DNA from 4 places in the Desulforapulum autotrophicum HRM2 genome. Region 2 is predicted to be linked to each of the others. Evidence: predicted binding sites of a transcription regulator. Region 2 holds the regulator's gene; each other region holds the start of a gene.

Region 1 (5,271 bases), 2.0 Mb from region 2:
GGCCGGAGCAGACATCATACGCCGGCCGTGCCGGTTAATAAATATTCAGGTATTCTTTAACTTCCCAATCGGTGACGCTGATCCGGTAGTGATCCCATTCCGCCTCCTTGTTGATGATATATTTCTCATAGATATGCTCTCCAAGGGTATGGCGGGTAAGGGGGCTTGCCTTCAACTCCTCTATGGCTTCACTCAGCGAAGACGGCATGGAGGCAATGCCGGCCTCAATCTTTTCTGTAGCCGTCATATCAAAGATATTGCTGTTCGTTGGGGCTGGAACCGCAAGTTTGTTCTTGACCCCGTCAAGGCCTGAGCTGAGCATCATGGCAAAGGCAAGGTAGGGGTTACAGCAGGGATCCGGGCAACGGAGTTCAACCCTTGTGCCAATGCCACGGGAGGCGGGAATCCGGACAAGGGCACTTCGGTTTGAAGTTGACCAGGCCACATACACAGGCGCCTCATAACCCGGCACCAGGCGTTTGTATGAGTTGACAATGGGATTGGTTACGGCTGAGAACCCCCTGGCATTCTTCATGATACCGGCAATGTACTGGTAGGCCACCTGGCTTAACTTCAGCGGGTCTGATTCGTCTGCGAACGCATTAGTTCCATCAAGATTGAACAGGGACTGGTTGGTGTGCATACCGGAACCATTGATACCAAAGATCGGTTTTGGCATAAAGGTGGCGTGGAGCCCATGTTTCTTTGCAATGGATTTTACGACCCATTTAAAGGTTACAGTATTGTCGGCACAGGTCAGGGCATCGGCATATTTGAAGTTGATCTCATGCTGGCCCTCGGCAACCTCATGGTGGGACGCCTCGATCTCATACCCCATCTCCTCCAGGGTTTCGATGATCTCCCTTCTGCAGTCAAGGCCGGTATCCTCGGGATCAAGGTTGAAATACCCGGCATTGTCGTCGGTTGTGGTTGTTGCGTTTCCCTTCTCATCCAGTTTAAAGAGAAAGAACTCGGCCTCTGTGCCGACGTTCATGGTAAATCCCATCTCCTTTGCCTCGGCCAGGATTCGCTTAAGGTTCACCCGGGGACATCCTATAAACGGAGTGCCGTCGGCCTTGTGAACGTCACACATGATTCTTGCGGCAGACACGCCGTTCCTGCGCCGCCATGGCAACACACAAAAGGTGTTGTAATCGGGCTTAAGATACATGTCAGACTCCTGGATCCGGGCAAACCCGTCAATGGAAGAACCGTCAAACATGATCTTTCCGTCCAGAGCCTTTTCAATCTGGCTCTTTGGCACGGCAACATTTTTCATGAACCCGTTGATATCACAGAACTGAATTCTAAAAAAATTAACATTCTCTTTTTCTATGATTGCTAGAATCTCTTCTTTTGTCATTTCAAACGCTCCCTTTCAGTATCGTTAGTAATTACCTGGTTAATATCCATCATTTGGTTCTGACATAAAAGCACTAAGCGTGCCAGGGAATTAGAAAGAAACAGATTAAAAACATACAATGCTTTATTTACAGGAAGTTACATACATTTCCAAACGAAAAAATTCCAGAAAGAACACCTCCCGAGGCTTGTCTACCTGGGACAATAAAATACATTTTTGCAATATTTTTATCCCGAAAAACACACTTATGTAAGAACAGACTTTAATAAACATGGGGCTTGATTTCCTTGCTGCTACAGAGGGGCTTGCAACTTTTAGGTGACAAGTCGTTTTTAGCCTCTTGCCTTTTGCCTGGCATTCGGGGTATTTTCAATAATGGCCATTGAAATAGAACGAAAATTTCTGCTGCGGCACGACACCTGGCAACAACAGGCTAAAACCCATGTTGCCATGCGTCAGGGGTATATCAAGAATAGTGTGGAAGGTGTGGTAAGGGTCAGGATTGTCGATACCGCGGCATTTCTAACCATCAAAGGCCAAACCTGCAGCTTCACCCGCCTGGAGTATGAATACCCCATACCCATCGCCGATGCCCAGGAAATGCTGGACCGTCTCTGCCCCAAACCCCTGGTGGAAAAACAGCGATTTTTCATTGATCATGGGGGATTCACCTGGTGCGTTGACCAGTTTACAGGTGCCAACATGGGACTGGTCCTTGCAGAGATCGAACTTGAGTCGGAAGACCAGACCTTTGAACCACCCGCCTGGATTGGCCGGGAGGTAACGAAAGATCCCCGCTACTACAACGCCAGCCTGGTGAACCACCCCTATTTAGAGTGGAAAGTCAGACCCGTTCCCTGAAACTATCCGCTGATGCCGAGCAGCTCGATCTCAAAAATCAGGGTGGTACCCGGCTGGATTGTGGGACCTGCACCCCGGTCACCATAGGCAAGGTCAGCAGGGATATAGAGCATCCATTTGGATCCCACATTCATGAGCTGAAGGGCTTCTGTCCACCCTTTGATCACGCCCTGTACAGGAAATGACGCAGGCTTCCCCCTTTTGTAGGAAGAGTCAAACTCTACACCGTCAATGGTCGTTCCCCTGTAATTGCACTCCACCGTGTCCGAGGCCACCGGTTTTTTACCTTCACCATTTTTAATAACCTTATACTGAAGACCGCTTTCAAGGGTAACAACCCCCTCTTTTACCTTGTTCTCAGCAAGAAACACATCCCCGTCGATCTTGTTTTTGTCCGCAACTGCCTGCATTTTTGCCATCTGGCTTGCCTGCATCTGCTGCTGAAAGATCGCCATACTCTGCTGCATCTCTTCAGCGGTCATGAGGATTTTTCCTGTGGTGCTCGACGTGAACCCCTTGAAAAAAGCCTCCTGATCAACGGCATAATCTTGTTTGATGTTGTTTCCGATGGTTGCGCCAAGGGCATAGCTGATCTTCTCTTTTTCAGTTTTCAATGTTTCATCGGCACAAAAGCCTGAACCGGCAATAAAGAGTAAGGCGGTTGCAACGGTGAGGCCACGGGTGATGTTCTTTGCTAGCATGAAGAAGCTCCTTTAAAGGACTAAAAAGTTAATTAAACCATTTCTGCTACCAGAAACTTGAGACAATAGCAATCAAAGTTTTTATCTTGACTTCAGAAGGACAATCCCATGGAAATTTTATCACACCATGGGCCACCTGATACAATCGGCCATGGTATGATCTTCAATAATTCAGGCCCGCCTTTTTAAGGATTGCCTTTACATGGCGGAGGGGAATGGCATAGGTGATACCGCTGGGATCAGTGATGGCATTTTCCTTTGCCCCTTTTACCAGCACCATATTGACAATGCCCACAACAGCACCCGTCCTGATGTCATACAATGGACTACCGCTGTTTCCCGGGTAGGCCGTGCCGTCGAGCTGGAAAACATCAAAGGGATTGATAAGAAGATCCACCCGTGACTGATCCAGTTTGCGGCCTCTGAACACGGGAAGAATGATGGGCGTGATGGCAGATATCAGACAGTGGTGGGTCACCACATGGAGACCCAGGGCTGCCCCCAAAGGATATCCCGACAGGGCATACACCTCTCCTTCCCGAACTGTTTCATCATTTCCAAGGGTCAATACAGGCAGGGGATCTCCCGGTATTTTCAACAGGGCAAGATCATGCTCCCTGTCCGTCAACACCACCTCGGCCGGGGTAACGGACAGATTTCTGTCCCGGCCTGTGAACACGGCCAGAAACTCATGGTATCTTGTGTTGAATTTTTCTGGAATCACATGGGCATTTGTGATCACATGATTTCCGTCTGCTATCACAAACCCTGTTCCGCCGAGCACCCCGGGAGGACGGCGTGTTTTCTGAACCGTGCCGATACCGACAATGGCGGGTTTGACCCGTTCGATGGTGTCAGGCAAACATTCGATCCCGTTGCAGGCCATTGCCCTGTAGGGTGATAAAACAAGGCAAACCACAATCCATACAAAAAAAACGGCTGTTTCTTTTAAGCTTGTCATAGTATGTTACCTACCACATTGAACAGAATAGATACAGCCGCGAATCACGGCTGGGAGTACAAACAACCATGACCCTGCAGGAAAAATCAATTATGAAACAAATTTGCGTATTTTGCGGATCAAGCGCCGGCTCGGATCCGGAATATGTTAACATGGCAGCCAAACTTGGAAAGGCCCTTGCAGAAAAAAGCATCGGGCTTGTCTATGGAGGCGGCAGTGTCGGAATGATGGGCGTTCTTGCCGACTCCGTCGTCAAAAACGGAGGAAGCGTCACCGGCGTTATCACGGAACACCTTTATAAAATGGAGGTGGCCTTTACCGAACTTTCCGACCTCAGGGTTGTCAACACCATGCACGAAAGAAAGGCCCTGATGGCAGATCTTTCAGACGGTTTTATCTCCCTTCCCGGCGGGTTTGGCACCATGGATGAAATGTTTGAAATCATCACCTGGGCCCAGCTCAACCTCCACCAGAAACCCTGCGGGTTTCTCAATGTTAATGGATATTACAACAAGCTCATCGAATTTATTGATCACATGATCCTGAAAAACTTTATCAATCAGGCATGCAGACCCCTGGTCCAGGTGGATGAAGACCCGGCAGGGCTTCTTGAAAAATTCCACAACTACACGCCTTTACCCACCAACAAGGGTGAATGGAGTAAACGTCTTGCGGCCAACGAGTGCCTTGGCTAACCGGCATGACCGTGGAAAAAAGATCCCAAAAGGCCTGGCCCATGGCAGGTCTTGAGCAGCAACAAATCAAGGAGTAAAAATGACCATCCCCGTTGTGTTGACAGCATTTGGCACCACAGAAAAGGCCTTTTCCACCTACGCCCGGATGGATGCAGCCTTCAGGAGACTCATCCCGGAAACGCCCTTGTACTGGGCCTACTCATCAAGAATGGTAAGGGACAACCTTAAAAAAAAAGGGGGAACAAACCCGAGATCCCCATCCCAGGTCCTTGAAGATCTCAGAAAAAAAGGCCATGAATGGGCCGTGGTCCAGTCGTTGCACCTTGCCTGGGGCCACGAATTTGAACGCCTCAGGGAGACGGCCGGGAACACCACTATCCGCACGTCCATGGGGCTCCCCTTGCTGACCTCCTTTCAAGATTATCTGGCAGTGGCCGATGCCCTGGCCTATCTGATACCCAATACCGACGACGAAGCCGTGGTTTTTGTGGGACATGGCACCGACCATCCGGCTTGGGCCGTCTACCCTGCCCTGGAAAACGTGCTTTGCCATCGGTATGGGGAACGTGTCTTTACAGGGGTCTTAGAAGGGATGCCCAAGATCGAAGAAACCATTGCAAAACTCAAACGTCACGGTTTTACAAAGGTCTGCCTTATTCCCTTTCTGCTCGTGGCCGGGTTTCACTTTAA
Region 2 (5,271 bases):
TTGCGGCTCAAACCGAACCCGACAACTATGGAGTCGACAGTGGCAAGCTTGCCGTGGGGAATTCCAATTCCGCCACCGATACCTGTACTGCCAAGTTGTTCTCTTTCCAGAAGAACCCTTACAATTTCGTCGCTCCCGGTCCTGGCCATGGGAGCGACACAAATTGCAAGTTCTTCAAGAACGCCTTTTTTATCCTTTGATGCAAGGTCCGGGATGATGGCACCCCTTGGTAATAGTTCTGATAGTTTCATAATCTCCTGGCAATTTGCTATCTGCGGGGCTGGATCAATCCAAGCTTTCCGTCGTTACGCCTGTAGAGAACATTGACACGCTCTGTCCTTGCATTGCTGAACACAAAGAAATTTTCCTTACCAGAGTTGAGTTCCATAACGGCATCATCGATGTCAATGGGTTTTACGTCAATGGCCTCCATGATCACTTCAGGAGTGGAGGTGTCCGAGGCGGCCTCGGGAGGGGTGAGGAGAATATCATTGTCCTTGATGCTTGCCTTGTTGCCTGACATGTGGCGTCGCATCTTGTCCTTGTTTTTCTTTATCTGGCCTGCCACCTTGTCCATAAGGGTGTCAATGGACGAGTACATGTTTTCAGACTCCTCCTTTGCATGGATCTTCAATCGGTCACACACAAGGGTTATTTCGGCAATGTGTCTAATCTTTTCAACGGACAGAACCACGTTTGCCTCTGCCGGGCTTTCAAGCATTTTGTCAAATCGGTCTACCTTTTTCTGTACATAGGATTTTAATGCATCGGAAGGATCAATCTGTTTAAAAGTGACGGATGTCTGCATAAAAAAAACCTCCCTAAAATTGTTTACGTTTACTTGACGGAAGAATGTGAAGCATCTCCCTGTATTTGGCTACGGTTCTGCGGGCTATGTTGATGTTAGCCTCTTCTAATATCTCTGTCAGTCGCTTGTCGCTGTAGGGGTTTTGAGGATCTTCCTTTTCAATAATAAGTTTGATTTTGTCCTTGACACTTGCCGAAGCCATTGAATCACCATCAGTTCTTGAGATGGAACTATTGAAAAAATATTTAAGTTCAAATAACCCCTGGGGGGTGTATGCGTATTTGTTGGTTGTGACCCGACTGATGGTTGATTCGTGCATCTGGATATCTTCGGCCACGTCCCTCAGGATCATGGGTTTTAACTGGGTGATCCCGTTGAGGAAAAATTCCCGCTGGAACTTGATGATGCTCTCCATGACAGAATAGATGGTCTTCTGTCGCTGGTGGATGCTTTTGATGAGCCAGGAAGCGCTCTGCATCTTCTCGTTGAGGTAGGTCTTGGTCTCTTTTGATATCTTGGTGCCCTTGGCGACTGCCTCTTTGTATACACGGTTTATCCTCAGTTTGGGCAGGCCGTCGTCGTTCATGACAATTTTAAAATCATCGCCTTCCCGGTATACATAGATGTCTGGAATAATGTACTGGGGTTCTTCAGTGCTGAACTCTCGACCTGGTTTGGGCTCCAGGCATTTGATGACGTTCACGGCTGAAACCACATGATCTATGGATATGCCTAGATCCTTTGCGATTTTCTTGTAGTTTTTGTTCTCCAGGTTTTTCATGTGCCGGGTGATGATCCGTTCAAGCATCGGATCTTCGATGCCAAGTCTCGTAATCTGAATGAGCAGTGATTCCCTGAGATCCCTTGCGCAGACACCGGGCGGGTCAAAGGTTTGCAGGGTTTTGAGCATGGCTTCAACGGCTTCGATTTCAAAACCCCCGGGTTCAGCAATTTCCTCAACCGTTGAACAAAGATATCCGTCAACGTTGAGGCTGCCGATGATCATGCTTCCTATCTGTTCCTGATCAGGGGTTGGGCTGTTCATGAGAAGCTGCCACTGAAGGTGATCTTCAAGGGTCTTTTTGGCTGAGGTGAATGCCTCGTAATTGGGGGCCTCCTGGAAATCTCTTTCCGAGTGAACCCTTCCCGTTGAGTTGTATTCGTTGATATAGCTTTCCCAGTCCGTGTCCTGGGAAAGTTTTTCCTCAATGGTGACCTCTTTCAGGTCCTCGTTTTGGTCTTTGGTGTCGGCTTCACGTTCAATCTCCCGGGCCTCTGCCTGGGTTATTTCCTGAATGCTCTCTTCCAGGGCCGGGTTTTCCTCGAGTTCCTGCTCGATCATCCCGGCAAGCTCCAGCCGGGAGAGCTGGAGTAGTTTTATCGCCTGCTGCAGCTGGGGGGTCATCACCAGTTGCTGGGTGAGTATTAAGTTTTGTTGTAGTCCTAAAGCCATAATCAGAGCCTAAATTTATCTCCAAGGTAGAATCGTCTTGCAATTTCGCTGGAGGTGATTTTTTCCGGGTTTCCCGATTCAATCACCTCTCCCTGATTCATGATATAGGCGAAGTTGCACACCCCAAGGGTCTCTCTCACGTTATGGTCAGATATCAGAACCCCGATGTCAAGTTCAGTGAGGTGGGTGATGATTTTCTGTATGTCTGACACGGCCAGGGGGTCAATCCCGGCAAAGGGTTCATCCAGAAGGATGAACAAAGGGTCGGTTGCAAGCACCCTTGAAATCTCAAGCCGTCTTCGTTCTCCGCCTGAGAGCACGCTTGCCTTTTGATCGGCAAGACGGGCGATGCCCAACTCTTCCATGAGGCGGTCTGCCTTGGCATTGACGTTCGTTTCAACATCGGGCCGGACCTCAAGAATGGCTGTAATATTCTGACGTACGGTGAGTTTCCTGAATATGGATGCCTCCTGGGGAAGGTACCCGATGCCGTTTCTTGCCCTCATGTACATTGGATAGTCTGTTATGTCATTGTGGTCAAGGAAAACCTGACCCTTGTCCGGCTTGATCATTCCAACGGCCATGTAAAATGTGGTTGTCTTGCCGGCACCGTTAGGCCCCAGCAGGCCGGTCACCTGCCCAGGGTTGACCTCAATGTTAACACCATTGACTACCCTTCGACCGTTGTAGGTCTTAACAAGATTTTTCAACGCAAGTCTTGTCATTCACCCTCTTTATTTTTCTTTTTGTCCGCGGGGTTGAACAGTGCTTCGACCCGCTGGTCTTTCCCACTCTCCACAACCACCTTGCCATTGCTTCGAAACAGGGTGATTTTTTTGCCGGTGACAAAGCTTTCACCTGTGATTACCCTGGGAGCGTCACCCGTCAGAGTCAGCACAAGGGTTGATGTTGTGTAGACAGCCTTGTCGGCAAATGCCTTTTGGTCTTGGGATGTGAATGTCACATTCCCCGTGGCAATGATCTCCTTGATGTTCTGCTCGTCGGTTTTGCTTAACTTTTTTCTCTCATCTTCCGTGTATATGAATATCTTTATGGCATCGGCATGGATGACATCGTCCTGGCTGGTTGCCACGGCATTGCCTGTAAACGCCACAAAGGAGCTGTCCCTTTCAGATGTCATGGCGTCTGCAGTGATGTGAAGGCTTCTGTCCTGGAGGTTGTCAGCTGTCTGGGCTGAAATAAGACTCGGGCTAAGAATCACTGCCCATACCATTAAAAAAATTAAATGTTTCACTGAAAGTTCCTTTAACATTTCCCCTGAGCCTGGTCGTGTTTTTGTCCAGGTCTGTCTCCATTGTATCCGCTTCAAGGATCGATTCCTTGTCCATGATGCTGATATGAACATTTGAATAGAGTATATGTCTTTTCTTGTCATAATGCAACTCAGCAGTTTTCAGGGTGTACTGGTCATAGGTGACAACGACGTTGTCGGAAAAGCTCATGTCGTGGGTTTTGGTATCCAGGAGTCCATTTGTCGAAGAAAGGTGGATTTCCTTTGCGTTGTCGGTGAAAAAGACCACACGCACGTCGGTCATCTGGGCCTTGTTCTCATCTTTTAAAAGCTTTGCAGATGAGGCATCAAGGGTCCATTCTTTAATACTGTTGCGCGTTGATGTCTGGTGCATTTTGTTGAGCAGCAAAGTGGCCTTGGAGTCGACGGAAATCTTTTTCAGAACAAGGTCTCCAGAAAAAAAACGCTGCTTATAGTAGAGCCCACCAATGCCTGCTGTCAGAAAGAACAGCAGCAGCACCAGAACGATTCTTACCCTTTTGGGTGTGTTGATTTTACGTTTCATGGACGGATTTTATCGGGAGAACCGGTTGATGATGTCATTCCATTCCCCCCTGGTCTTAAGTATTAGTTCACACACCTCCCGGACGGCCCCACCCCCCCCGTTTTTACGGGTTACCAGGTGGGCTGCTTGTTTGACCTCGTCTGTTGCGTCTGCCACAGCTATGGCAAGCCCAACCCGTGCCATGACGCAGATGTCTGGAAGGTCATCGCCTGCAAAAGCGGTTTCAGAGGCGTTGAATCCGGTTGTGTCGAGTATGGTTTCAAGGGCTGTCACCTTGTTTTTAATCCCGTCGTACAGTAGATTGATCCCCAGGTTGTTGCACCTTGCAGTAAGGGCCTGGGATTTTCGGCCCGTGATGATTCCCACCCTGATGCCGGCATCCATGAGAAGCCGCAGGCCAAGTCCATCCTTTACGCTGAACCGTTTTATCTCATCGCCCTGGTCCGTGTAGGTAATGGCACCGTCGGTCAGGACGCCGTCCACGTCCAGGAGCAGCAGCTTGATCTGTTTTAGTTGGGCTTCAAGACTGGGGTGTGTTTCAACGTTCATGTCAGGATGCCTGGATCAGGGGGGCCACCACGGTTCGGATGGCAATAAGGGGTTCAAGAAACGACTGCATCTGAGCAAGGGGGACGGAGTTGGGTCCATCACAAAGTGCCCGGTCAGGGTCGGGATGGGTCTCAATGAAAAGTCCGTCGGCACCAGCTGCAATGGCGGCCCGGGCCAGGGTGGGGGCAAATTTTCGATCCCCTGCAGAGGTGGTTCCAGCGCCCCCCGGGAGCTGTACGCTGTGGGTTGCATCAAAGACAACCGGTACACCGAGGCTTCTGATGATGTCAATGGCCCTGAAGTCCACCACCAGGTTGTTGTATCCAAAGCTTGATCCCCTTTCAGTAATGCTTAACCGGGTGCATCCAGCTGCTTGGGCTTTTTTGATGATATTGCGGCATTCCAGGGGTGCCAGGAATTGACCTTTTTTGATGTTCAACGGTTTTCCCGTTCGGGCCGCAGCAGTGATGAGGTCTGTCTGACGGCATAAAAATGCAGGGATCTGAAGTACGTCAAGGACCTTTGCAGCAGGCCCTGCCTGTTCGGGCAGGTGGATGTCGGAAATGATCTTTACGCCAAGTTGTTGCTTGATGGCTGCCAGGATCTCAAGGCCCTTTTCAAATCCAGGCCCCCGGTATGAGTCG
Region 3 (5,271 bases), 1.5 Mb from region 2:
CATGACCCTGGAAAGCGACGACCGGGTGGACCGGTATCCCTGGAGCATAAAAAGGCCAACAATACCAGCACTTGCCATGAGAAAGAGAACGGCACCATTGATGATAACATGGTTAATATAGGCTCTTTTCCCTGACGCGGCGCCGGTCATATCAAGGCCTGCAATGATAATCTGTGGACCCGAATCCCGGCATTGTTCAGGACACCTGGAGAAATGGGAACTGAACCAGTCACCCTCTGCCGGTTGGTGGCTGGCGTGGACCTTTTTTGATGATGCCGGACCCGGGATTTCTGGAGCTGTACCTGTTTCAGGCTGTGATTCCCGGGTCAGAAAAAGGCCTTGAACAGCCCCGGCTGTCCTCCGCCTGCCCATGCGCCCCCCCGGCCCTGGACGATGAAACCGCTTTGCCGGGGTGAACACCTTAAATACCTCAAAGGTCTTGTCCCCTTCCCCAGAAAAAACTTCCCGGTGAAAAATGGCCGTACCGTCACCCAGGGGGTCCACATCGGGCATTTTCCCATAAAAGGTGCCAATTTTTTCAGGATCACTGTGGGCCAGAATCTTTCCATCCCCGGTTATGATCATCAGATATTTCACTTCCGGCTGAAAGGCCGTTTCAGTCAACAGGTTCTGGACCCTTGCTGCCCGCCATCTCATCGTCATCATACCCGTGCGGGTGCCGGCCTCAAAGGCCCTGATAAGAAAGGTTCCCTTTGCCGTCAGCTTTTCAACAATCCTGGCGTCGTGTTCCTTGATGTTGTCCATGGCCATAAGCATAAAAATGGACATCAGCACAAGAATTGCCCCCATGATTATAAAAGGGGAGATTCCCGTTGTTCTCTTTTTGGGTTCTGTCATTGGCCCATCTCGCGTAAAATCCATAGGTTTGTTCTTAATTTTTCCTTGTTCTCCCCAATTTACCAAGCAATTATGGTGCCCGGGCCGACACACCCGGAGTTTCACCATTGACCACCCGGGGAGCCGGGTATTTTATACCCATGTGAGGACACCGTACTGGATACAAAATACCCGATACCCATGTATCACGATTCAGTCACACCACAAAGGAAAAAATGTATTTTGCATTATATTTCAGGAAGTTAATCCTTTTGATCAGCCCATGGCACGCCGTATGCAGTGATTAGTATCCAACAACAGCGGATGTGCGGCCCGGGCCGCAAAACATGAACAGACAAAAAGGTGGCCAGACCACCACAAAGGAGAAAACCATGAAAAAACAAATTATTATCCTTACAACACTCGTATTTGCCATAGTTGGGCTTTCTGGAGTAGCATTTGCCTGGAACCACGGCCAGGGGCATGGAAAAAAGGGTTGCCGGGCCGGATACAACAGTCCCATGGCAAACCTTACCGAGGACCAGCAAACCCAGCTTAAAACCCTTCACCAAAAATTTATTGATGAAACAGCAGCGACCAGGGCAGCCATGCGTGCAAAAAAAGATGAGCTAAGAATCCTCATGCAGACATCGGCCCCAGACGGACAACGCCTTGTTGCACTTGCCAATGAAGCAGGTGATCTTCAAAAGGCTTTGATGGTCAAACGGATCAACTTTGCCCTTGAGGCAAAAAAGATTGCCCCGGAAATCAACTTTTTTGCAGGCGGCAAGGGATTTGGAAAAAAGGGCTGCATGGGAGGCCCCAGGAACGGCATGACCATGGGCGATCAAGACAATGACAGCACAGATCCTGACACCATTGACAAATAAGCACCAATAAAGGAACAAGGCCCTCCTGTTCAACCGGGAGGGCCTTGTTCATTTCAACACAAATACCCACCGGTTCTTCTGGGAAATTTTTCCGTCATAGGTGTAGCCTGCCACCTTGAACGACTTGATCATCCCTGGTTCTGTCACCCGTTGTTGAACGATCTGCCTTAAAAAGAGCCCCCTGGCCTGTTTTGAGTGGGCTGCAACGGTTTTTAATACTCCCCCTTTTTTTTCCATGAACGCAAGGGTGATGACCCTCGCTTTTAATCCACCCTTTGTAACCAGGGATGCATATTCGTCCGATGCCAGGTTCACGATGAATTCATCCGCGGCAAGATTCTCATCAAACCATTCGTGAATCGGAGATGTCCAGAATTTACGCAAGGTCATGTTTGCGCCGCATTCAAGCTTGCAGGTGAAATCCAGTCTGTGGGCAAAAACAGCGTCAAAGGGATTGAGCACCCCGTAAAGGGCCGAGAGAATCACCAGGTTTTGCCTGCAAAATACGAGGGATTCTCCTGTGAATGCTTCCGGAGCAAGGGCCTTGTACACAGCGCCCTGGAATGCAAAGATTGCAGGAACTGGCCGGGTTTCACCAAACCCGTTAATCTGATCCAGGGTTTTTCGGGCAATGGCGTCACTCACCTTGAAGAGCGCCTTGAGCTCTATTTCAGAAAACCCCTTGAGCAAACGAATCAGTGCTTGGGCCCGTTGCTCAAAAACAGGCCTGGTCATTATGATTTCAGATTCAATCTCCGGACGAAGCATGGTTTTTTCCGGATCTGCCATGGTTTTGGCAGGGGAGAGGATGATTTTCATTTTAATTCCCATGTTTGTGGGTTTTTAAACATATTTTACCCGGTGGAACAGTTATTTCTGTCGAATCCTTGCAATCGCTTCCTGGTAACAAATAGGACAATAGGTGGAGGTTACCTGGATCTTTCCCTTTACATTTAAATACTCCTCAACCGACATCCAACAGCCTTCTCCGGGGTTTTTACCAGCGTCGTTACGAATTTTTTTACACACACAGCAAACCGGCAGAATTTTTTCATACATCTTTAATTTCTGTTTTAGTTCATACTTTTCAAGCACCTCATTGATGCGAAACGTCCGCTCCTCAGGGCTCCCGGGCTTGAGCATATATTCATCGGCACCCAACCGGATTGCCTGAATCGCAGAATTAAGATCCCCATAACCGGTCATTATCATGGCCATTCCGTCAGGGTTTACCTGCTTGGATCTTTTAAGCACCTCAATACCGTTAACCTTTCCCATGATAAGATCGGTTATGACCAGGTCAAAATCAGCCCCCTGCCCATCTAAAATAGTCAGGGCGGCTTCGCCGGATTTTGCCGTGGAGACGTCATATCCCTGGGCCTCAAGCTCCCTGCCGATTCCCATCAGCACAATGGGGTCATCATCAACCAGCAATATACGGTACGGTAATTTTTCCATATAACCTCTTTTAAACAATTGGCGTTCGTTCGCCTACACCTCTCTTACAGGCGAAAATTCCATGGCAAACCAGGCCCCATTCTCCCTTGGCAGAGCCCGCAGGGTTCCATTATGGCGAAGGATGATCTCGTGGCAGATGGAGAGCCCAAAACCCATACCAAGCTGCTTTTTGGTGGTAAAAAAAGGATCAAATATTTTATCAAGATCCTCCGGGGCAATTCCAGGCCCGGTGTCAACATAGTCCACAAAAATTTTATCAGCTGAAACCCTTGTGGTGATCAAGATCTCATTTTGACAGGACAGGATTTCAAATTTATCCCCCCCGGCACCCCTAGCTGATTCCACGGCCTCGATGGTGTTGTTAATGAAATTCAAAAAAACCTGCCCCAGATCCTGGGGGTGACAGTCAAAGTCCGGAACACACTCAGACAGCTCCAGGCGGGCAATGATTCCCTTTTTCTTTAAATAGGCTTCCGACAGTTTTACCGTGTCATGAACAATGGCATTTATATTTGCTCTCTGCATATAATCAAGGCCGGGGCGATTGAGGTTGAGCAGCTTTTTAACAGTGCTTCCAATGCTTTCAAAGGCACTTCTGATCAGGTCAATCTCTTCTATGGCCTTTTTATCGTTGAGGTTTTTTTTGCGAACCAGGGCCAACAGGGCCGAGATTCCTGCCAGGGGGGAATTGATTTCATGGGCAATGGATGCTGCAAGCTGCCCTGCGGCCGCCAGTCGTTCCGTTCGCACGAGCTGGGCTTCCAGCAGTTTGCGCTCAGCAATGTTTGTCAGCACACCATTGGCCCCCGAAAAACTGCCGTCATTGTTGTACTGGTAGTGCAGATTCAAATCCACCCAGCTGCTTTTCCCGGCGCCTGAAAGGAATCTAAAACGAACCCCCCGGCGGTATTTTTTCTTTTCTCGAAAGTCAGACCTGGTCAGTTTCTGTAACTGTTTCCGATCTTGTTCATGTATAAACTGTTCAAACGAACGTCCAACGATATCTCCTGCTTCAAGGCTGTAGGATGGGCTGTTTGGGATGTTAACCGTTGTTATCAAAAAATTTTCATCAATGGAGAACACAATGTCCGGCATATTTTCAACCAGGGTTCGATACCTTTCTTCGCTCAACCGCAGCTTTTCCTCTGACCGGTACCGGGTCGTATTATCCACCACAAAAAGAATAAAGCCCACGTTTATCCCATCATCGTTATGCATGGGCATGACCACTAAACGGAAGAGTTGACCGCCATCCACGGAATTCTTCCAGATGAGATCATACTCGAATTTTCCCTGTTTTTGAGCAATATCCAGAATCTGGTAAAATTGTTCATTCCCGACCCTGGAAAAAAAATCAAGAGTTGAAAAGTGCTGCCCCATGATCTCTTCTCTTTTTACCTGAAACAGCCTTTCTGCAGCCGGGTTGAAATGGATGATGCAAGACTTGGAATCAATTGCTGCAATGGCAAACTCGGTTGCAGATTTCAATATGCAATTCAGGGTGAGACTCGTTTGACTCAACTCCCGGTTCGCCTTTTCAAGGGCTTTTTCCATTTTTTTACGTTCTGCAATTTCCATGAACAATATATCGTTCTGTTGCTGGAATTCACGGGCATTTCTCCGGGAGGCCTCGACCTGCCCGGCAAGAAGTTGTTTCTGGGTATTACTGTGAATCAAGAACCCCACGCTGCCAAAGACCAGTAAAAACAAGAGCACCATGATCAGCAAAGCATCCCGGGGATTTATACCCGATGAAAATTTGTCGTCTGGAAAAATATGAATCAGAAAAAAAGGCGTGTGGACAACCCGTGAAAAGACCAGGACCTGTTTTTCTCTGCCCAATTCCAGACCCTTCAGCTGGATGAAGCCACTGCGTTTTTTTTCATGTGCCAGGTGCTCACTGACCCATTTTCCGAACACAGGGTCTTCGGCCATGAAAAGCGCCTTTGATTTCGGACAGAAGAGATAGATCCGGGACGAATCACCCACGTCCCAGGTGTCAAGGAGATGATGGAATGCCGTTTCCAGGGTGACATCCGCCACAATATACCCCATAAATCGATATTTAAAAAAATAGGGAACAGTA
Region 4 (5,271 bases), 1.4 Mb from region 2:
CTCCATCCCCTATGACTATACGGGCATGTCCATGGCAGCCAGCACCACCCTTGCCAAGGACTTTTCAGGATTAGAAGCCTTTAACCAGAAAGATGTGGTACTTTCGGCACGCCTTGGTTCGACAGGGGTCGCCGCCATCAAAAAATACCTGCCAAATGCCAGTATCCGCATGTTCGACGATGAGGCACAGGCATTTCAAGAGGCGATCAACGGTCGGGTCCATGGGGTGGTTTCTTCTGCCCCGACACCTGCGTTCCAGGCCATCAAGCACCCTACTAAACTCTTTTTGCCCCTCAAGGAAAATTTTACCCGGGAGCCCATTGGATTTGCCGTTAAAAAGGGTGATTTTGACACCATCAACTTCTTGAACAACTGGATCACCTATGTGACGTCCGAAGGGTGGTTCAAGGAAAGAAAATCCTTCTGGTTTGAAACAAGGGACTGGGAAGACCGACTCAATTGATCCAGCAACCGCCCAGGCTAAAACTCTTTGACCTCCTGATCTTTGCCCTGGTTGCTGCAGGCCTTGCCTGGCTCATGGGGGCCATCACCGCTCAATCCCACTACAACTGGCAGTGGGAGGTGATCCCCCAGTATCTGCTGCGCCTTGACGATGCAACCCAGAAATGGGTGCCGGGCATGATCCTTACCGGCCTGTTCATCACCCTTAGAATCTCCTTCTGGGCAACCCTTTCAGCCCTTGTGATCGGGACAATCATGGGGGCCATGAAAAGCGGCAGGAGCCATTACCTGAAAATGGTGGCAACGGCCTACGTGGAGACCATACGCAACATCCCTGTGATCGTATGGATCTTCATTTTTTACTACTTTCTGGGCGATATCATCGTACCCCTGACAGGGCTTGACAGGGCCGTCAATATGAATGAGGGGCTGTTAAGGCAATTTTTAACGACCTTTGTGTCGGATCCGTCTCTTTTGCCGGTCTTTTTTTCGGCAACCGCATCCCTTGCCCTGTACGAGGGGGCCTATTTCACTGAAATCATCCGGGCAGGCATTGAATCCATTGAAAAAGGGCAGTGGGAAGCCTCTTCATCCCTTGGCTTCACCCGGTTCCAGCAGCTCCGCCATGTAATCCTTCCCCAGGCCCTGCGGCGTATGCTTCCCCCCATGGCCGGTCAGATCATCTCCACCATCAAAGATTCGTCCATTGTGTCGGTGATCTCCATCCAGGAGCTGACCTTCCAGGGCATGGAACTGATGTCCGCCACCTTTCTCACCTTTGAGGTGTGGTTGACCATTCTTGCACTCTACTTCATTGTCTGTTTCTGCTGTTCCATGGGGGTGGCGGCTGTTGAACGTCGATTGACTCAGAACATGTGACATCCACTAATTCTCCACACGATTTCCTCAATTTTTTTCCATAATGTTTTGTCATTATACCCCTGAAAGAATGATTGTAGCCTCAAAAAAATCCCGAAAATCAGGACACAAGAATGAAACAGATGGGAAATGCTACGAAGATTAAAAAAGCTGAGTTAAACAAGGCCTCACAGGATGAAAAGACCCGGGGGCGCTTGATTGCAACGGACAAAATTATTCAATACCAATTAAGGAGAATGAAAGATGACAATTAATGTGCGAAAATCAACGATCCTAATACTTGCAGGAATCTTAACTATCTTCACGCTGGGTCCAGCCTTTGCCCAGGGTGGGCCCAAAGGACATAAGGGGCCGCCACCGGAAGCGTATACCGCCTGCGAAGGAAAATCCGAGGGGGATACTGCAGCGTTTGAAAACCCCCAGGGTGATACGGTAACCGGAACCTGTGTTCAGGAAAGGGATGGGGACCAGCTGGTTCTTCGTCCAGACAACCCGCCTGACCGCGAAAATCAGGACAGGCAGAACGAGTAGACGCACAAAAGAAGTTGAGGCTCATGATCAGATAAAAGTTTTCCAAAATATGGCTCAAAAGACAAGACATATGGAAGGATTTAATCTGATCATGAGACTATAATACAGGGGAAAAACATGCTGGCAAACATATGTAAAACAATTACTGCTTTTTTGGTCGTTTTAGGCATCACGATGCCTTGTCCATCAACTTTTGCAGGCCCTCCAACAGCTCCATTCCACGGATTTTTCCACGGCCCTGACCCCTTGTTTGAGCTCATTGTTGTCGGAACCAGACATCTCTTTTTCAGGGACGGCGGATTTTATCATAGAGGGCCTGCTGGATATGTCCCGGTTGAAGCGCCAGAGGGGGCAGTCATAGCGTCACTTCCCCCCGGATACGGCATCAGGATTGTTGATGATGCAAAATACTACTATTTCAACGGGATCTATTATGTCCGGGTGCCTGACGGATATTTAGTCGTTGCCCCACCTGTTTTAACAGCTGCTGAACGAGAGGAAACAGCTGAAATCGTAAAAGTAAAAGAAGAGGTATCCGTGGCAGTGGAGATACTCAATGTGAGATCTGGACCCGGTATGACCTACGGGGTGTCGTCCCTGGCATATCAGGGACAAATCCTCAGAGTCTACCAAGAGTCCACAGGCTGGCTCTATGTTGAGCTTCCCTCCGGCAAACTGGGATGGGTTGACAAAAAATTTATCACTGCTTTAAACCGGATACCGGCGGGTTAGAGAAACAAGCTATAATTTAATCTTAAAATCTTGCATTGTCTCTTATCAAATTATAATCTATCCCCATGGCATTCATTTTGGTATCAGACAAGCAGGATTTTAATGAACACAATACTCATACCGGATAATTCAACCGCAATCAGCTGCCCCATCTGTATCTCTTCCGTGGAAGCGGGCTTCCCATCACCTGCTGAGGATTACATGGAAGGCAGCCTGGATCTGAACCGCCACCTGATTAAACACCCGGCAGCTACTTTTTTTGTCCGGGTCAGTGGAGACTCCATGATCAATGCCGGGATCCACCCGGGTGATATCCTCATTGTTGACCGCTCCCTGGAAGCCACGGACAAGAAAATTGTCATCGCTGTCATCGACGGCGAGTTAACGGTAAAACGCCTGAGATACAGAAACGCCCTTATCTCGCTTGAACCTGACAATGAGGACTACCAGCCCATCAGCATCACCCAGGAAAAATCCCTGGAAATCTGGGGTGTTGTCACCAATGTGATTCACAAGGTGTGAAATATGCCGGTTTTTGCCCTGGTCGACTGCAATAATTTTTATGTCTCGTGTGAACGGGTCTTTAATCCCCAGCTTGTGGGCAAACCTGTGATTGTGCTTTCCAACAATGACGGCTGTGCCGTGGCACGTTCCAATGAGGCCAAAGCCCTGGGCATTGCCATGGGTGCCCCCTTTTTCCAGATCAAAGCCATTGTTGAAGGCAATGGCGTGCGTGTCTTTTCATCCAATTATCCGCTTTACGGGGATATGTCCAACCGGGTGATGCAGACCCTGGCCCCGTTTACCCCGGCCATGGAAATTTATTCCATTGATGAAGCCTTTCTGGATCTTACAAATTTTGCATTCACAGACCTGGTGAATTATGCCCGGAAAATGCGCAATACCGTGCAAAGAAATACCGGCATTCCTGTATCCATTGGCATTGCACCCACCAAAACCCTTGCAAAAATTGCCAACCGAATTGCCAAAAAATCATCCAAAGCCGATGGTGTGCTGGATTTAACCCCGACAAGCTACAGGGATCTTGCCCTGGAAATGACCCCCATTGGTGATGTCTGGGGCATTGGCAGAAGATTGACTCCCTTTTTTAAATACCGGGGCATTCGCACTGCCCTGGATTTCAAGTCAGCCGCCCCATCCCTGATTCGAGGCAAAATGGGCATCAACGGTATCCGCATGCAGCGGGAGCTTGCAGGAGAATCCTGTTACCCCCTGGAGGACTGTCCTGCAAGACGAAAATCTGTCGCTGTTTCCCGATCGTTTAAAACACCGGCAACCACCTTTGATGAACTGTCCCAGGCCGTATCACTCTACATTTCCCGGGGTGCGGAAAAACTAAGGCACCAGGGCAGCTTTACCGAAACACTCACCGTGTATGTGATGACAAACCGGTTCTCCCCCCAGTCCTATTACTACAATTCCAAAACAGCGGTTCTGCCCACAGCATCCAACAGCACACCAGAGCTTATCAAGCAGGGAAAGGGGCTGTTAAAACAAATATTCCAATCCGGCAAATATTACACAAAGGCGGGTATTGTCTTTTCCAGCCTGACCCGGGACGGCCAGGTGCAACTGGATCTGTTTGATACAACGGACCGATCCAGGTCAGACAACCTGATGCAGGCCATGGACAAAATCAATGCCCGCATGGGCAGTCACGCTGTCCGGTATGCCGCAATGGGGCTTTCCGGCCATCCGTCCTGGAAAGGGGCCTGCAGTCACAGATCTCCAGCCTACACAACCGAATGGAATCAGCTTTTGAACATTGACTAGGTTCATCCCCGACCCACGCCACCCATGTTCGCATAAAAGAAAAAATTCCATCGAAAAAGTTGCAAACGGTAACTGGTGGCTGGATATGCAAAACGCCGGGCATGGGGCTGTAGCCGCCCGAAAAGACCCGGCAAAGCAGCAGATCCGGTCAAATAACGCTCCCGCAGGGCTTCTGCTTTTTAGTTCTGAACTTAAGTACTCAACTTTTTCGACCCACTGCATGGTCCCTGTACCTGGAATGGTTCACAAATCAAGAATGGAAACAATTGTATTGACACGCCGCTTGTGCAACGGATATTTATGGAGGGCACGATTATATGCCATCGCTTTTGTGAAATTGAAACCCCGATTCATTTTTAAAGGTAATTTTAAGCGATAAGACCGTTAAAAGGAGAAACAAACCATGAACATGGATGTTGGCAATTTAGAAGCACCTGTATTCAGACCGCCTTCGGAGTGGGATTCATTATTAATAAAAGTTACAAACGGATGCACTCACAGGTGTACGTTTTGCTCCATGTATCTGACAAAAAAATTTTCAATGCGCAAGGATATCGAAGATATCAAAAACGATATTCGTAAGGCCCGGGAAATGTTTGGAAGCCGGGTTGAAAAGATATTTTTTGAAGACGGTAATGCCTTTGTTGTGAAATCCCATGTCCTTATTGAATTAACACGATACTGTTATCAGCAGCATCCGAATTTAAGAAAGGTAAGTTCCTATGCCCATGTCCAGGATATTCTCAAAAAGTCTGATGATGATTTAAAACGGCTTGCCGACGCCGGGTTTACAATGGTTTATGTGGGTATTGAAAGTGGAGATAACCAGGTACTCAAAGACTGCAACAAAGGGGCGACCCAGGACGATTACGC

What was found. Region 2 encodes sigma-54, which starts transcription at its own class of promoters, with help from an activator protein. Its sites were predicted from a motif close to TNTGGCACANTTTCTGCTNT; they were not measured.
Region 1: glnA (type I glutamate--ammonia ligase) is a predicted target of sigma-54. The motif match lies at 1,431-1,450, and genes of this name have one in related genera.
Region 3: HRM2_RS20630 (periplasmic heavy metal sensor) is a predicted target of sigma-54. The motif match lies at 1,120-1,139, and genes of this name have one in related genera.
Region 4: HRM2_RS20160 (DUF6515 family protein) is a predicted target of sigma-54. The motif match lies at 2,005-2,024, and genes of this name have one in related genera.

The regions. Positions count from the first base shown of each region.
Region 1 covers NC_012108.1:5,142,791-5,148,061, forward strand. The annotation lists gene glnA (type I glutamate--ammonia ligase) at 35-1,363, opposite strand; gene HRM2_RS22570 (CYTH domain-containing protein) at 1,739-2,224, shown strand; gene HRM2_RS28160 (FKBP-type peptidyl-prolyl cis-trans isomerase) at 2,227-2,925, opposite strand; gene HRM2_RS22580 (S1C family serine protease) at 3,089-3,886, opposite strand; gene HRM2_RS22585 (LOG family protein) at 3,979-4,581, shown strand; gene HRM2_RS22590 (sirohydrochlorin cobaltochelatase) at 4,661-5,271, shown strand, end outside.
Region 2 covers NC_012108.1:3,169,876-3,175,146, reverse strand. The annotation lists gene HRM2_RS13805 (PTS sugar transporter subunit IIA) at 1-251, opposite strand, end outside; gene hpf (ribosome hibernation-promoting factor, HPF/YfiA family) at 269-808, opposite strand; gene rpoN (RNA polymerase factor sigma-54) at 822-2,261, opposite strand; gene lptB (LPS export ABC transporter ATP-binding protein) at 2,264-2,986, opposite strand; gene HRM2_RS13785 (LptA/OstA family protein) at 2,983-3,516, opposite strand; gene lptC (LPS export ABC transporter periplasmic protein LptC) at 3,473-4,078, opposite strand; gene HRM2_RS13775 (KdsC family phosphatase) at 4,088-4,627, opposite strand; gene kdsA (3-deoxy-8-phosphooctulonate synthase) at 4,629-5,271, opposite strand, start outside.
Region 3 covers NC_012108.1:4,697,800-4,703,070, forward strand. The annotation lists gene HRM2_RS20625 (PAS domain-containing sensor histidine kinase) at 1-858, opposite strand, end outside; gene HRM2_RS20630 (periplasmic heavy metal sensor) at 1,230-1,727, shown strand; gene HRM2_RS20635 (YaaA family protein) at 1,776-2,558, opposite strand; gene HRM2_RS20640 (response regulator) at 2,598-3,185, opposite strand; gene HRM2_RS20645 (PAS domain S-box protein) at 3,219-5,271, opposite strand, start outside.
Region 4 covers NC_012108.1:4,591,155-4,596,425, forward strand. The annotation lists gene HRM2_RS20145 (transporter substrate-binding domain-containing protein) at 1-463, shown strand, start outside; gene HRM2_RS20150 (amino acid ABC transporter permease) at 460-1,341, shown strand; gene HRM2_RS27200 (hypothetical protein) at 1,455-1,595, shown strand; gene HRM2_RS20155 (hypothetical protein) at 1,585-1,872, shown strand; gene HRM2_RS20160 (DUF6515 family protein) at 2,119-2,604, shown strand; gene HRM2_RS20165 (LexA family protein) at 2,707-3,126, shown strand; gene HRM2_RS20170 (Y-family DNA polymerase) at 3,130-4,398, shown strand; gene HRM2_RS20180 (B12-binding domain-containing radical SAM protein) at 4,808-5,271, shown strand, end outside.